DNA from 3 places in the Fictibacillus enclensis genome. Region 3 is predicted to be linked to each of the others. Evidence: riboswitches for the same ligand, from Rfam matches in the RefSeq annotation. Region 3 holds a riboswitch; each other region holds the start of a gene.
The links. A riboswitch is a leader RNA that binds a small molecule or an ion and turns the genes downstream of it on or off. The one in region 3 is predicted to bind S-adenosylmethionine.
Positions count from the first base shown of each region.

Region 1: it holds a riboswitch for S-adenosylmethionine, as region 3 does, so the genes downstream of both, QNH15_RS20520 (YezD family protein) here and QNH15_RS05975 (methionine ABC transporter ATP-binding protein) in region 3, are expected to answer to the same signal.
Region 2: it holds a riboswitch for S-adenosylmethionine, as region 3 does, so the genes downstream of both, QNH15_RS06750 (ABC transporter ATP-binding protein) here and QNH15_RS05975 (methionine ABC transporter ATP-binding protein) in region 3, are expected to answer to the same signal.

Region 1 covers NZ_CP126109.1:3,925,713-3,929,468, forward strand. The annotation lists gene cysC (adenylyl-sulfate kinase) at 1-200, opposite strand, end outside; gene sat (sulfate adenylyltransferase) at 212-1,360, opposite strand; gene QNH15_RS20515 (phosphoadenylyl-sulfate reductase) at 1,387-2,097, opposite strand; gene QNH15_RS20520 (YezD family protein) at 2,233-2,349, opposite strand; SAM riboswitch class I at 2,465-2,573, opposite strand; gene QNH15_RS20525 (sulfite exporter TauE/SafE family protein) at 2,803-3,693, shown strand.
Region 2 covers NZ_CP126109.1:1,249,848-1,253,603, reverse strand. The annotation lists gene QNH15_RS06755 (ABC transporter permease) at 1-729, opposite strand, end outside; gene QNH15_RS06750 (ABC transporter ATP-binding protein) at 749-1,519, opposite strand; SAM riboswitch class I at 1,713-1,825, opposite strand; gene QNH15_RS06745 (VanW family protein) at 2,034-2,906, shown strand; gene QNH15_RS06740 (hypothetical protein) at 3,028-3,306, shown strand; gene QNH15_RS06735 (site-2 protease family protein) at 3,366-3,756, shown strand, end outside.
Region 3 covers NZ_CP126109.1:1,098,448-1,102,203, forward strand. The annotation lists gene QNH15_RS05965 (ATP-grasp domain-containing protein) at 1-931, shown strand, start outside; gene QNH15_RS05970 (YflT domain-containing protein) at 1,040-1,483, shown strand; SAM riboswitch class I at 1,590-1,709, shown strand; SAM riboswitch class I at 1,791-1,901, shown strand; gene QNH15_RS05975 (methionine ABC transporter ATP-binding protein) at 1,992-3,023, shown strand; gene QNH15_RS05980 (methionine ABC transporter permease) at 3,013-3,675, shown strand; gene QNH15_RS05985 (MetQ/NlpA family ABC transporter substrate-binding protein) at 3,700-3,756, shown strand, end outside.

The sequences.
Region 1 (3,756 bases), 2.3 Mb from region 3:
CGGATGTTGTCGCCATCCAACACATAGTTTCTGACCTGGCGCTGATACAGCTCTTTTGCCAATTCATTCGCCAGAGTGGATTTACCGGAACCGGACAATCCTGTCAGCCAGATGACAAAGCTCTGGTGGGCATTTTGTTTTCTTCTGTCTTCTTTGGTTACAGCCGACTGGTGCCATGTAATGTTTTGTGCCTGACTCATTTTGCTCCTCCTTATGCCTTTGCCGGTTCTTTTTCTTTTAGTCCTTTAATCAGGACTTCCACTACTTCTTTGCGGCTGAATTCGGCTGGTGGAAGCTCTCCGTTTCTCAGCAATTCCCTTACCTTTGTTCCGGAAAGGATGACATGATATTCCTTGTCGTGAGGGCATGTTTTGGAAGATGCCATTCCCTCGCACTTTACACAGTAAAAACTGTGCTCGAAAAACATCGGAGTAATCCCGAGCTCTTCGGATGTAAATCGGGTGAAGATTTTCTGAGCATCATACGTGCCGTAATAGTTGCCGACTCCGGCATGGTCCCTTCCGACGATAAAGTGTGTACAGCCGAAGTTTTTACGGACCATGGCATGAAAAATAGCTTCGCGAGGTCCGGCATATCTCATCGCTGCCGGGAATACGGCCAGGAACACACGATCTTTCGGATAGTAGTTTTTAAGCAGAATTTCATAGCTTTCCATACGGACATCAGCCGGAATATCGTCTGATTTGGTTTCACCAACCAACGGATTAAGGAAAAGTCCGTCTACTGTCTCAAGCGCTGTTTTTTGAATATATTCATGTGCACGGTGAACTGGGTTCCTTGTTTGGAAGCCCACAATCGTTTTCCATCCCCGTTCCTCAAATTCTTTGCGGGTTTCCGCTGGATCAAGACGGTACTCATTGAACCGGTCCTTTTTCGGACGTTTTACCAGTTTAACCGGACCACCAATATAATAGGAAGGGCGTTCTAAAATCTTCTTTACTCCCGGGTGCTCAACATCGGTTGTTTGATAGACTTGCTGTGCTTCATGTTTAATATCCGGACGGTAAACATCCTGCACCTCGATGACACCATAGGTTTCCCCGTTAAACGTAAGCTTTACTTCGTCACCGGTTGAAAGGGTACGTGCTGTTTTTTCCTGTACCGGAAGGACGATCGGAATACTCCATACTGCGCCATCTGCCAGACGGAGATCGTTTACAACTGATAAATAATCTTTTTCTGTCAGAAATCCGGTAATCGGACTATATGCTCCTATCCCAATCAGCTCAAGATCGCTCAATGAGGTGGCATCCAGTTCCACTTCTTTTTGAATATGGTTTGTTGAATATTCTGGTTCGTATCGGTTAATGAGTTTTCCTCCGTGCGGTAAAATAGCCATTTAAATTGTTCCTCCTGTAATTGAAATTATTGGTGAAGACCACATTCTGTTTTACCCTGACCGGACCAACGGCCAGATCTTGCATCTCCTGACGCCCAATCGGCAGGAAGAGTACAAGGCTGACATCCGATGCTCGGGTAGCCCTGGTCGTGCAACGTATTATAGGGGAGACTATGTTTATGTGCATATCTCCATATGTCTTTATACGTCCAATGGATCAGCGGACATATTTTAATGGATTTGAAGCGGTTATCTTTATTCACATATTGAGTATTGCGCCTTGTTTCTGACTGTTCTCTTCTGAGCCCTGAAAGCCACGCTGAGGCACCGCTCAGTGTTTCTTCAAGTGGAATCACCTTTCTGATTTGGCAGCATAGGTTTGGATTCCTTTTCCATAGTTCGTCACCATGTTCGCCCGCTTGTTCGGCGACAGTGAGTGCCGGTTTCTTCATTTCAATATTAAGTGACGGATATTTTTCTTTCGCTTTTTCAATAACTTCATAGGTTTCTTTAAAATGAAGGCCCGTATCAAGAAAAACAACCCGTGCATCGGGCTTGACCTTTGAAATCAAATCTACGAGTACGCTGCCCTCTATGCCAAAGCTGCAGGCATAAACCAATTCATCTCCGTAATAATCGTAGGCCCATTGCAGGACTTCCATCGCGCCTTTTGTTTCGCTGTCTGATGGGAACGGGAAATCATGTTCCTGCTCCTCCCATGTATCATACTTAAGCATAGTAAACCACCCCTTTTAGTAAGCATATGGCTCTCGATGCAAAATGTTTATCCTTTTGCACATTTTTATAAAAAAAGGCCGATATATCAACAAATATGGAAGCATCCGCCTCTAGTTTTCTAGTCAGCGAATGGTTTACTTGAATCGAACCTTTTCATTTTTTTCAATCTGGATCAGTTTTCCATCTTGAACAATCAATGTAATGGAACCATATCTTATACTGTTCAGCATTTCTTTCAACTGCTCAAAAATTTCATCCTGGTTTGGACCGTTTACCACATCAGAACCTCCTTATTCTCTGGTTTGCTCGCTTTTGGACAATAAAAAAAACTTCCCATTTCGGAAAGGCTGACGAGGTAAACATATTACCTTATCTTCCAAAATGTAATAAACATTCTGCTGGAGTTAGCACCTTGCAAAAATTGCAGGTTGCCGGGTTTCATCGGGCCAGTTCCCTTCACCACTCTGGATAAGTTTTTTTATTTTTTTAAATAATACCACATATTTATTACAAAGGAAACCCTATTATTCATATCGGATTAAAAAATATTTATTGAAAATTTGTTTAAATATTATTGACAGAGTTCACTGTTATTGAATATAGTAAATATTAATTTAATCACACTAAGCTGATCGGAAAAACCGAAGGCTCTTAACAAACAGTAGTTAGGAGTCTTTTTTTTTACGTGACAGGAGGAGTAAACCATGAAAAAATTGATTGTCTTGGCACTAATCGGCCTCGTGGCCCAACTCATTGACGGATCGCTCGGTATGGCCTACGGACTGACTTCAACTTCCCTGCTGCTTGCCTTCGGAATCGCACCCGCCGTTGCCTCGGCTTCCGTGCATTTTGCTGAAGTCGTTACTACTGCAGCTTCCGGGGTTTCTCATATACGCTTTGGAAATGTGGATAAAAAGATTATCTATCGGCTTATTATTCCGGGATCAATCGGTGCCTTCGCTGGCGCTTGCTTCTTGTCAAGCCTTCCCGGTGACATTGTAAAGCCTTATGTATCCTTTTTCCTGCTATTTCTAGGATTTTATATTCTTTACCGTTTTTTATTTAAAAAGAACAATAAAGTAACGGAGCACGAAAAAGCGTTCAGCCGCAAGCAGCTCATTCCCCTGGGATTGGTTGCCGGATTCCTTGATGCGACAGGCGGCGGAGGATGGGGGCCGGTAGCCACTCCGGTCCTGCTGGCCAAAAACGGAACGTCTACAAGAAAAGTCATTGGCTCTGTTGATACAAGTGAATTTGCGGTTGCCTTATCCGCAACCATCGGTTTCCTGATCTCCCTTGGTTGGCATCAGGTGAACTGGATGTGGGTCATTGCCCTTATGGCCGGCGGATTGATTGCTGCACCGATCGCAGCTTATCTTGTTAAGATTATTCCTTCCCATATTCTCGGTGTTGTGGTGGGCGGACTAATTATCTTTACGAATGCCCGCACCATCCTTCAAACGGTTGGGGTTTCAGGAACATCTTTACAGTCCGTGTATACGATTCTTGGGGTACTCTGGGTGGCGGGCATCGTGTACAGCCTCCGTAAAAACAAAAAAACCAGCAATCTTTCTCTTTCAAAAAGAACAGGCTGATTCACACAAAAAAGCTTCGGTATGCTAAGCATGACCGAAGCTTTTTTGGATTTTTTTGACATT
Region 2 (3,756 bases), 150 kb from region 3:
AAACTGGCGTGCATCCATGATCAAGTAGCCGATCCCTTCACTGGAACCCATAAGCTCAGCCGCTACCAATGCCAGCCAGGCGGCTCCTAATGACAGCCTCAGGCCAAGAAGAATGTTTGGCAAGGCGGCTGGCAGGATAAGCGTTGTAATCTGCTTCCATTTACTGAACTCGAGCACTTTTGCGACATCAAACAGTTTTGAATCCACTCCGCGAATTCCAACAAACGCGTTAACATACAAAGGGAAAAAGGCAGCTTTTGAAATGAGAAGGATTTTGGATAATTCGCCAAAGCCAAACCAAAGGATAAACAATGGGATCACCGCCAAGGAGGGGATGGTTCTCATCATCTGCAGCGTGGGATCCAATGTTAGTTCGGTTTTGCTTGAAAAACCTACAGCCAGCCCTGCAAGAAGTCCGAGCCCGCCGCCGAGCAAGAATCCCAGAATCGCCCGGAAAAGACTGATTTTAAAGTGAGCGAATAGTTCGCCCGAAACGATTAAATCCTTAAATGCCACCAGGATTTCGCTGGGCCTTGGAAGCAATGTAGCCGAAATCAATCCATAGGCACCAGCTGCTTCCCAAATCAGAACGACAAGAACAGGAAGTGCAAGCCCCCGCATCCAATGGGATAAAGGTAACTTTTTACGATTTCTTTTAACAGCCGTTTCCTTTACTGATGGGGGGTGTTCAACACCTGATCGTGTTAATACTCCAGTTTGATTGCTCATTTTTTCATCTCCTTTTAAATCAAATCGCTGCTGCCTGGTGTTCTTCTACTTTTTCAAATTCACTCAGCACACGCTGGCGGATTTCCTGAAAAGACGCATCTGTTTTCTTTCTCGGATATGGAAGGTCAACCGGAATCACTTCCCGGATGGTTCCCGGCCTTGGATTCATGATGACAACCCTGGTCGCCAGGTAGATCGCTTCGTCAATATCATGGGTTACAAAAAGCATGGTCGTACGGTTGTTCTGCCAAATATCGAGCAGGACCTCTTGCATATGAGAGCGGGTAAAGGCATCAAGCGCTCCGAACGGTTCATCAAGCAGCAGCACCTTCGGATTTCGAAGAAGGGCTCTGGCAATGGCTACCCGCTGTGCCATCCCGCCGGAGAGCTCTTTTGGATAGGAGTTTTCAAACCCTTTCAAACGGACCAGTTCGATGAGCTGCTTTACGCTTTCCTTTGTCTCCTTGTTCTTAACTGGCAAATTGGCGGCTATATTTTTCTCAACGGTGAGCCAGGGAAACAGCCGCGGTTCCTGAAAAATAAATCCTTTTTCAATGCTCGGTCCAGTCACTTTCCGGTTATCCAGCCAAACTGAACCTTCATGGGCCGTATCCAGCCCAGCCACGATTTTTAAAAGGGTGCTTTTCCCGCACCCGCTCGGCCCGATTACCGTAATAAATTCCCCTTTCTCCACATCAAGCTGGATTTGTTCCAGCGCTTTAACCTTGCCATTGACGGTTTCAAAGCTTTTTTCAACCTCATTGACCTGTAATAATGCCACTCGCCCCATCCTCCTTTTTTAAATAAAGCTGTTCAAAATAAAAACAACCGGAGCCATTTTAATAAACAAAAATGGTCTCCGGTTGTCCGGTCGACTTTATTAGTGAATTTGTACAGTTGCTCAATTCCCTTTATTCAAAAAAACATAAAAAACTCCTTTCAACGTGCCAGAAGGACGTAAAGAAGAAGTACGGTTCATGCTTCTCTTATCATCCAAGCTTGCGGCTTGTTGGATTTGGCACAGTTCTCTTCAATTGAAAAGAGTCCGCTGCCGAGGTTTCATAGGGCCAATTCCCTCCACCTCTCTTAATAAGATAGAGTATGTAGTTTTTGATAAAAGGGAATCCTTATCGGATTACTTGTAATTAAAACAGGTATGTATTTGAATGTCAATAACTTTCTGAAAAAACAGATTAAAACTTTTTAAAATGATAATTTTTCTACTTTCAATTTCTTCCTTCTGTTTATCTCTTACATAAATAAAAGTTACCCTTATCATACTAATTGTTGGGAGGTTTTCGACTATGTTACTTTCTTGGTTAACGAGTATGCTTCTGCTTGTGCAGCCGGTTCCTGTCAACACGCCGGACAGCATCTCACTCGTTCAGCAAGGCCAGACAATTGCCATCATACAGCGCAAGGATTTCACGGTGCCGCTTCCTGGGACTCCTGTTCTTGATACCGAAAAGCTTAAGGTCTTTACGGACAAGCTGGAAGGACATGTGTACCGGCCGCCTGTCAATGCACGGATCAATGATACTGGTGGAATATCTTCTGGGCAAAATGGTTCGAAGCTTTATCGGGAGGCGTTCAAGGAAAAATTTTATGCAAAGTTCTTTAGTAAAGGACCCTCAAAGATAGAAATTCCAAGCCTGACGGTCCATCCCCGGGTGGATAGTGAGCTGCTCGGAAACATAAGAACCAACCACCTCGGCCAGTATGTGACCTACTTTAACCGCTCCAATACCTCACGGATTCATAATATTTCATTGGCCGCCAACGCCATTGATAATCATGTTGTTTTTCCCGGGGAGACCTTTTCTTTTAATAGGGTTGTTGGAAACCGAACAAAGGAAAAAGGGTATATGCGTGCACCGGTGATTATCCGGGGCGAACTGTCCGAAGGAGTAGGCGGCGGCATCTGCCAGGTTTCTTCTACCCTTTTTAATGCTGTGGACCGTGCCGGACTCCACATTGTTCAACGGTATTCCCATACCCGCAGAGTTCCCTATGTTCCTAAAGGACGGGATGCAACGGTAAGCTGGTACGGTCCTGACTTCCGTTTTCAGAACCGTTATAATCAGCCCATCCTGATCCGTGCAAAAGCATACGGTGGAAGCATTATGGTCATGGTTTCCTCTTCCGATGTGATCAATCTTCCTCAGAAAAAAAGGTAAACACCCCCTCTCTCCATTAATTGTGTCAACATTGTTAACCATTGCACAAACCCGTTCCAAATTGAAGGTAAGGATGATAGAATAAATGAGGATTTGATCATCAATTGGAGAGAGTGATGACATGAAAAGTCTTCCATTTTTCTATATGCTGTTTCTAATCAACGGATTGCTTCTTGCTGGCGGATTGGTCAGCCCGGCGTACATGGCTGTTGCCCGGTGGAGCATGATTTTCTTTAATATTACGGCAGTAGCAGCCCTTATTTACTTTAAAGAGCATGGCAATGGTGCAAGATGGAGCAAAGTATCCTCCCGCGGCCGCATGCTTTGGTGGGGCGCATTTATGTTCAATATTATTTCGGCTGCCAATGAAGTTCTTCATTCGGCACTATTCCAAGGTTAATAAATGTGCAAAAGCCCGGCAGCTGTTCTGCCGGGCTTTTTTCATATGGATGAAATTACATGTTTGCTATGAGCCATTTTAGGAAAAAAGTTAAAACATGTAACACGATAAGGGAGATGGCAGCTTTGTTTGGCTTTACAGAAATTTGGAAATTTTTCTTTTCGTTTTTTTTGGTATTACCAGGCGTCACATTTCTTCACGAATTCGGTCACTATTTTTTTGCCCGTATTTTTGGAGGAAAGGTCAGGGTGCACGTAGGTACAGGAAATGTACTTATGAAAATAGGCCCGCTGCGCATCCGTAAACTTTATTTTTATGATGGCTGGTGTGAGTATGTGTCATTAAAAGAAGATGCCAAATATTCCAAAGTTCTCGTATATCTTGGCGGCTCTCTCTTTAATCTGGCAGCCATTCTCTTGTTAAACTTTTTCGTCTTTAAAGGCATCTTCG
Region 3 (3,756 bases):
TGAAGAAGATTACCGCAATTTGTTCAAACGGCTTGAGGACGAACGGAAACGGATGGTGGTCCAGCATATTCATCCTGAAGAAGAAATGTCAGCTCTAAACTACTGGATCGACCCGAAGCTGGTTCAGTATTTGAATAATAAAGCAAATCTTGAAGAGCTGGTGCCGGAAGGGCATGCACCAAAGCGTGTGAGTACCACAGCTGCAAAGCTTCATGAACATCTCGAAGCTTTTTCGTTTCCATGTGTTGTTAAAGCAGCGACGAATGAAGCAAATGCGGCAGGCTTTGATGTGTTTATCTGCAGAACTGATGAAGATATCCAAAAGGCTGAGAAGTTTTTTGAAACCTGTGAAGGCATCGTAATCGAAGAGTATTTGGAAATTGAACACAATTACTGCGTTCAGTTTGCTTGTACATTTGATGAGAAGTTGATTTACCTTGGCAGTACCGTTCAAAATATTGATGAAAACGCAAAATATAAAGGAAACTGGGTGGACGAAGATTCCGAACCCGATAGCGAAGTCATTAAAATCGGCAGGCGAATTATGGAAGAGGGCTGTAAAAGAGGCTACAGGGGAATTGCCGGTTTTGATATTGCTGTTACGCCGGATGGAAGAAAGATCGCGTTTGATTTAAATTACAGGGTCAATGGTTCGACGGCGGCTCTGCTTTTGAAGGACAGCATCACTGAGCAGCTTGGGAAAAGGGTAGTCAAATATGTATCCTGGAAGTCGTCAGGCGGAATTGAACCGTTATACGACACGGTAAAACAAGCGATTGAAGACGGATATTTTGTGCCGCTTTCCATCTATAACGGAAGCGAAAGTCCCTATGAGGATGCGGATACACTGATTCAGGGACTGGTCCTTGGGGACAGCAGGTACGAAGCTGATCAAAAAGAACATATTTTTGAACGGGCTGGTCTGTCCTGAACCCGTCAACAAAAAAACTCCGATAAGGAGTTTTTTTGTGATTGTTTAGTGAAGTGGGGTTAGGGTAATTACTAATAAGAGAGCCATACGGATAAAGGAGGATAAGCAATGAGTAAAATGGTAATCGGGGTATATGATTCAGAAAGCGAAGCGATTGATCGCATTCAAGCATTGGTTGACCAGGGGTACAACGCCAAAGACATATCCATCCTGGCTAAAGACGATGGAACGATGGATCGGGTGGCTGACAAGACAAACGTTTCAGAAGAACATTTGGATGAAGATGTGAACGAAGCAGCCTATGGCACAATTGCCGGGTTTCTTTCCGGTATTGGCGGAGCCATTGCTGTTCCGGGTCTTGGCGTTCCTGGTATTGGGCCGCTCCTCGCCGCAGGGCCGTTTGCTTCCATGTTTTCGGAGGATTCAGAGGAAGACTTAAAAGAGCTCTTAATGTCCCTTGATTTGTCCGAACGAACGGCGGAACGTTATGTTCAGAAAGTGGAGCAGGGAAGTGTAATGGTTTTCCTTGAAAAGGATGCCGTAAAGCTTTAGAATAGGGCAATACATACTAACAATTCCAAGCGGATAGCTCGGAAAAACATTTGACAAATTGAAATCCCTGGTATATGATAGAGCACATCAAGTAAATATGACGTATTTCTTATCCAGAGAGGTGGAGGGACATGGCCCTTTGAAACCTCGGCAGCGGGTTTTTCGTTTTTTGAAAAAACACTGTGCCAATTCCACCAGGTTCCCTAAAGAACCTGGAAGATAAGAAGAGCAAATTTCTATTATGGAATTAACATTCTCTTCTTGTCTTGGAAGAGAATTTTTTATTGCAAAAAAAAACTGAATGGTTTTCTTATCCAGAGAGGTGGAGGGACTGGCCCTTTGAAGCCTCGGCAGCGGGTTTCCGGCAAACGGAAATACTGTGCCAATTCCGTCAAGCAGTGAGCTTGGGAGATAAGAAGAGAAGCTTTAATCATTATTAGCAGGCCTCTTCTTGTGTTCACAAGAAGAGGTTTTTTTGTTGGAGCAGTTTTGAAGGGGGAACACACGATTGATTCGATTTGAGGAAGTTACCAAGATTTATGAGAGCGGCAAAAACCAGGTCAAAGCACTTAACAATGTGAGCTTTGAAATAGATAAAGGAGAGATTTATGGAGTGGTTGGGTACAGCGGTGCAGGGAAAAGCTCGCTGCTGCGGTGTGTCAACTTGCTTGAGAAGCCTTCCTCCGGACGGGTGCTGGTGGACGGAGAGAACATGGCTGATCTTTCACCGAAAGGGCTCCGGAAAAAACGGAAAAACATTGGTATGATTTTTCAGCATTTCAATCTGCTGAATGCGAAAACGGTGTTTGATAACATAGCAACGCCTCTTTACCTCCAGGGAGAAAAGAAGAGTGTCATTAAAGAAAAAGTAAACAATCTGCTTGAGTTTGTCGGACTTTCCGAACATGGACATAAATACCCGGATCAGTTGTCAGGCGGTCAAAAGCAGCGGGTGGGCATTGCACGGGCGCTGTCTACGGATCCGGAGGTTCTGCTCTGTGATGAGGCCACCTCGGCGCTTGACCCGCAGACCACATCAAGCATCCTCGAGCTATTAAAAAAAATCAATAAGGAATATCACATCACTATTCTGATCATCACCCATGAAATGAATGTGATCCGTGAGATTTGCAGCTCGGTCGCGGTGATGGAGAAAGGTAAAGTGATCGAGAAGGGCAGTGTTTTTGAAGTCTTTTCCCGGCCGAAAACAGAAACCGCACGTCGATTTGTAAGCTCTGTCCTTCAGGATGAACTTCCTGATTCGCTGAAAACCATCTTGAGGAACCAGGACAAAAATCATCAGGTGTTCCGGATTGTTTTTACAGGAGCTTCAACAGGACAGCCGCTTTTATCTCAAATTGCAAAAAAGTTTGATGTCGATGTCAGCGTGCTGTACGGACATGTTACCGAACTGCAGGATGTTCCATTTGGAAATCTCGTAGTTCAGCTGATTGGGGACGAACTGGAAATCCGCAGGGCCGTCTTTTTTGCAGGACAGGGCGATGTGGAAGTAAGGGAGGTTATTGAACATGCCAGTTGATTGGAGTACATTCTGGGTCGACATCCTGGATGCGACCGGTGATACATTGATCATGGTCGGTGTTTCATTATTGGCATCGGCAGTGATCGGCATCCTGATCGGTATTATTCTCGTCGTAACGAGAAAAGGCCACATTCTTGAAAATTTACCTGTGTTTAATGTGCTGAATGCCATTGTGAACGTTCTCCGTTCCATACCGTTTATCATTCTCATGGTAGCCATCATTCCGTTTACACGTTTAGTTGTAGGAACATCCATCGGGACAGCGGCGGCGATCGTTCCGTTGATTGTATACGCAGGGCCTTATATCGCCCGGCTGGTGGAAAACAGCTTGCTGGAAATTGATCCGGGAATTGTGGAGGCTGCAGAAGCCATGGGTGCAACGCCTTGGCAAACCATTTTCCGCATCCTGCTCCCGGAAGCTTTCAGTTCATTGATCCTGTCATTGACCACCGCGACCATCGGTTTGGTCGGTGCATCTGCCATGGCTGGTGCAGTTGGAGGCGGAGGCCTTGGTGATTTGGCTATTGCTTACGGATACCAGCGGTTTGATACGGACGTTATGATTGTAACGGTGGTTCTGCTCATTATCCTGGTGCAAGGATTACAAAGCTCAGGAAATGTGATTTCAAGAAAATTAAGAAGAAGATAGCGAAAGAAAAGGGAGAGATACATCATGAAAAAATATTCACTTATCGTTTTAGTTATCGGGGTGCTGTTGTCGGCTTTCTTA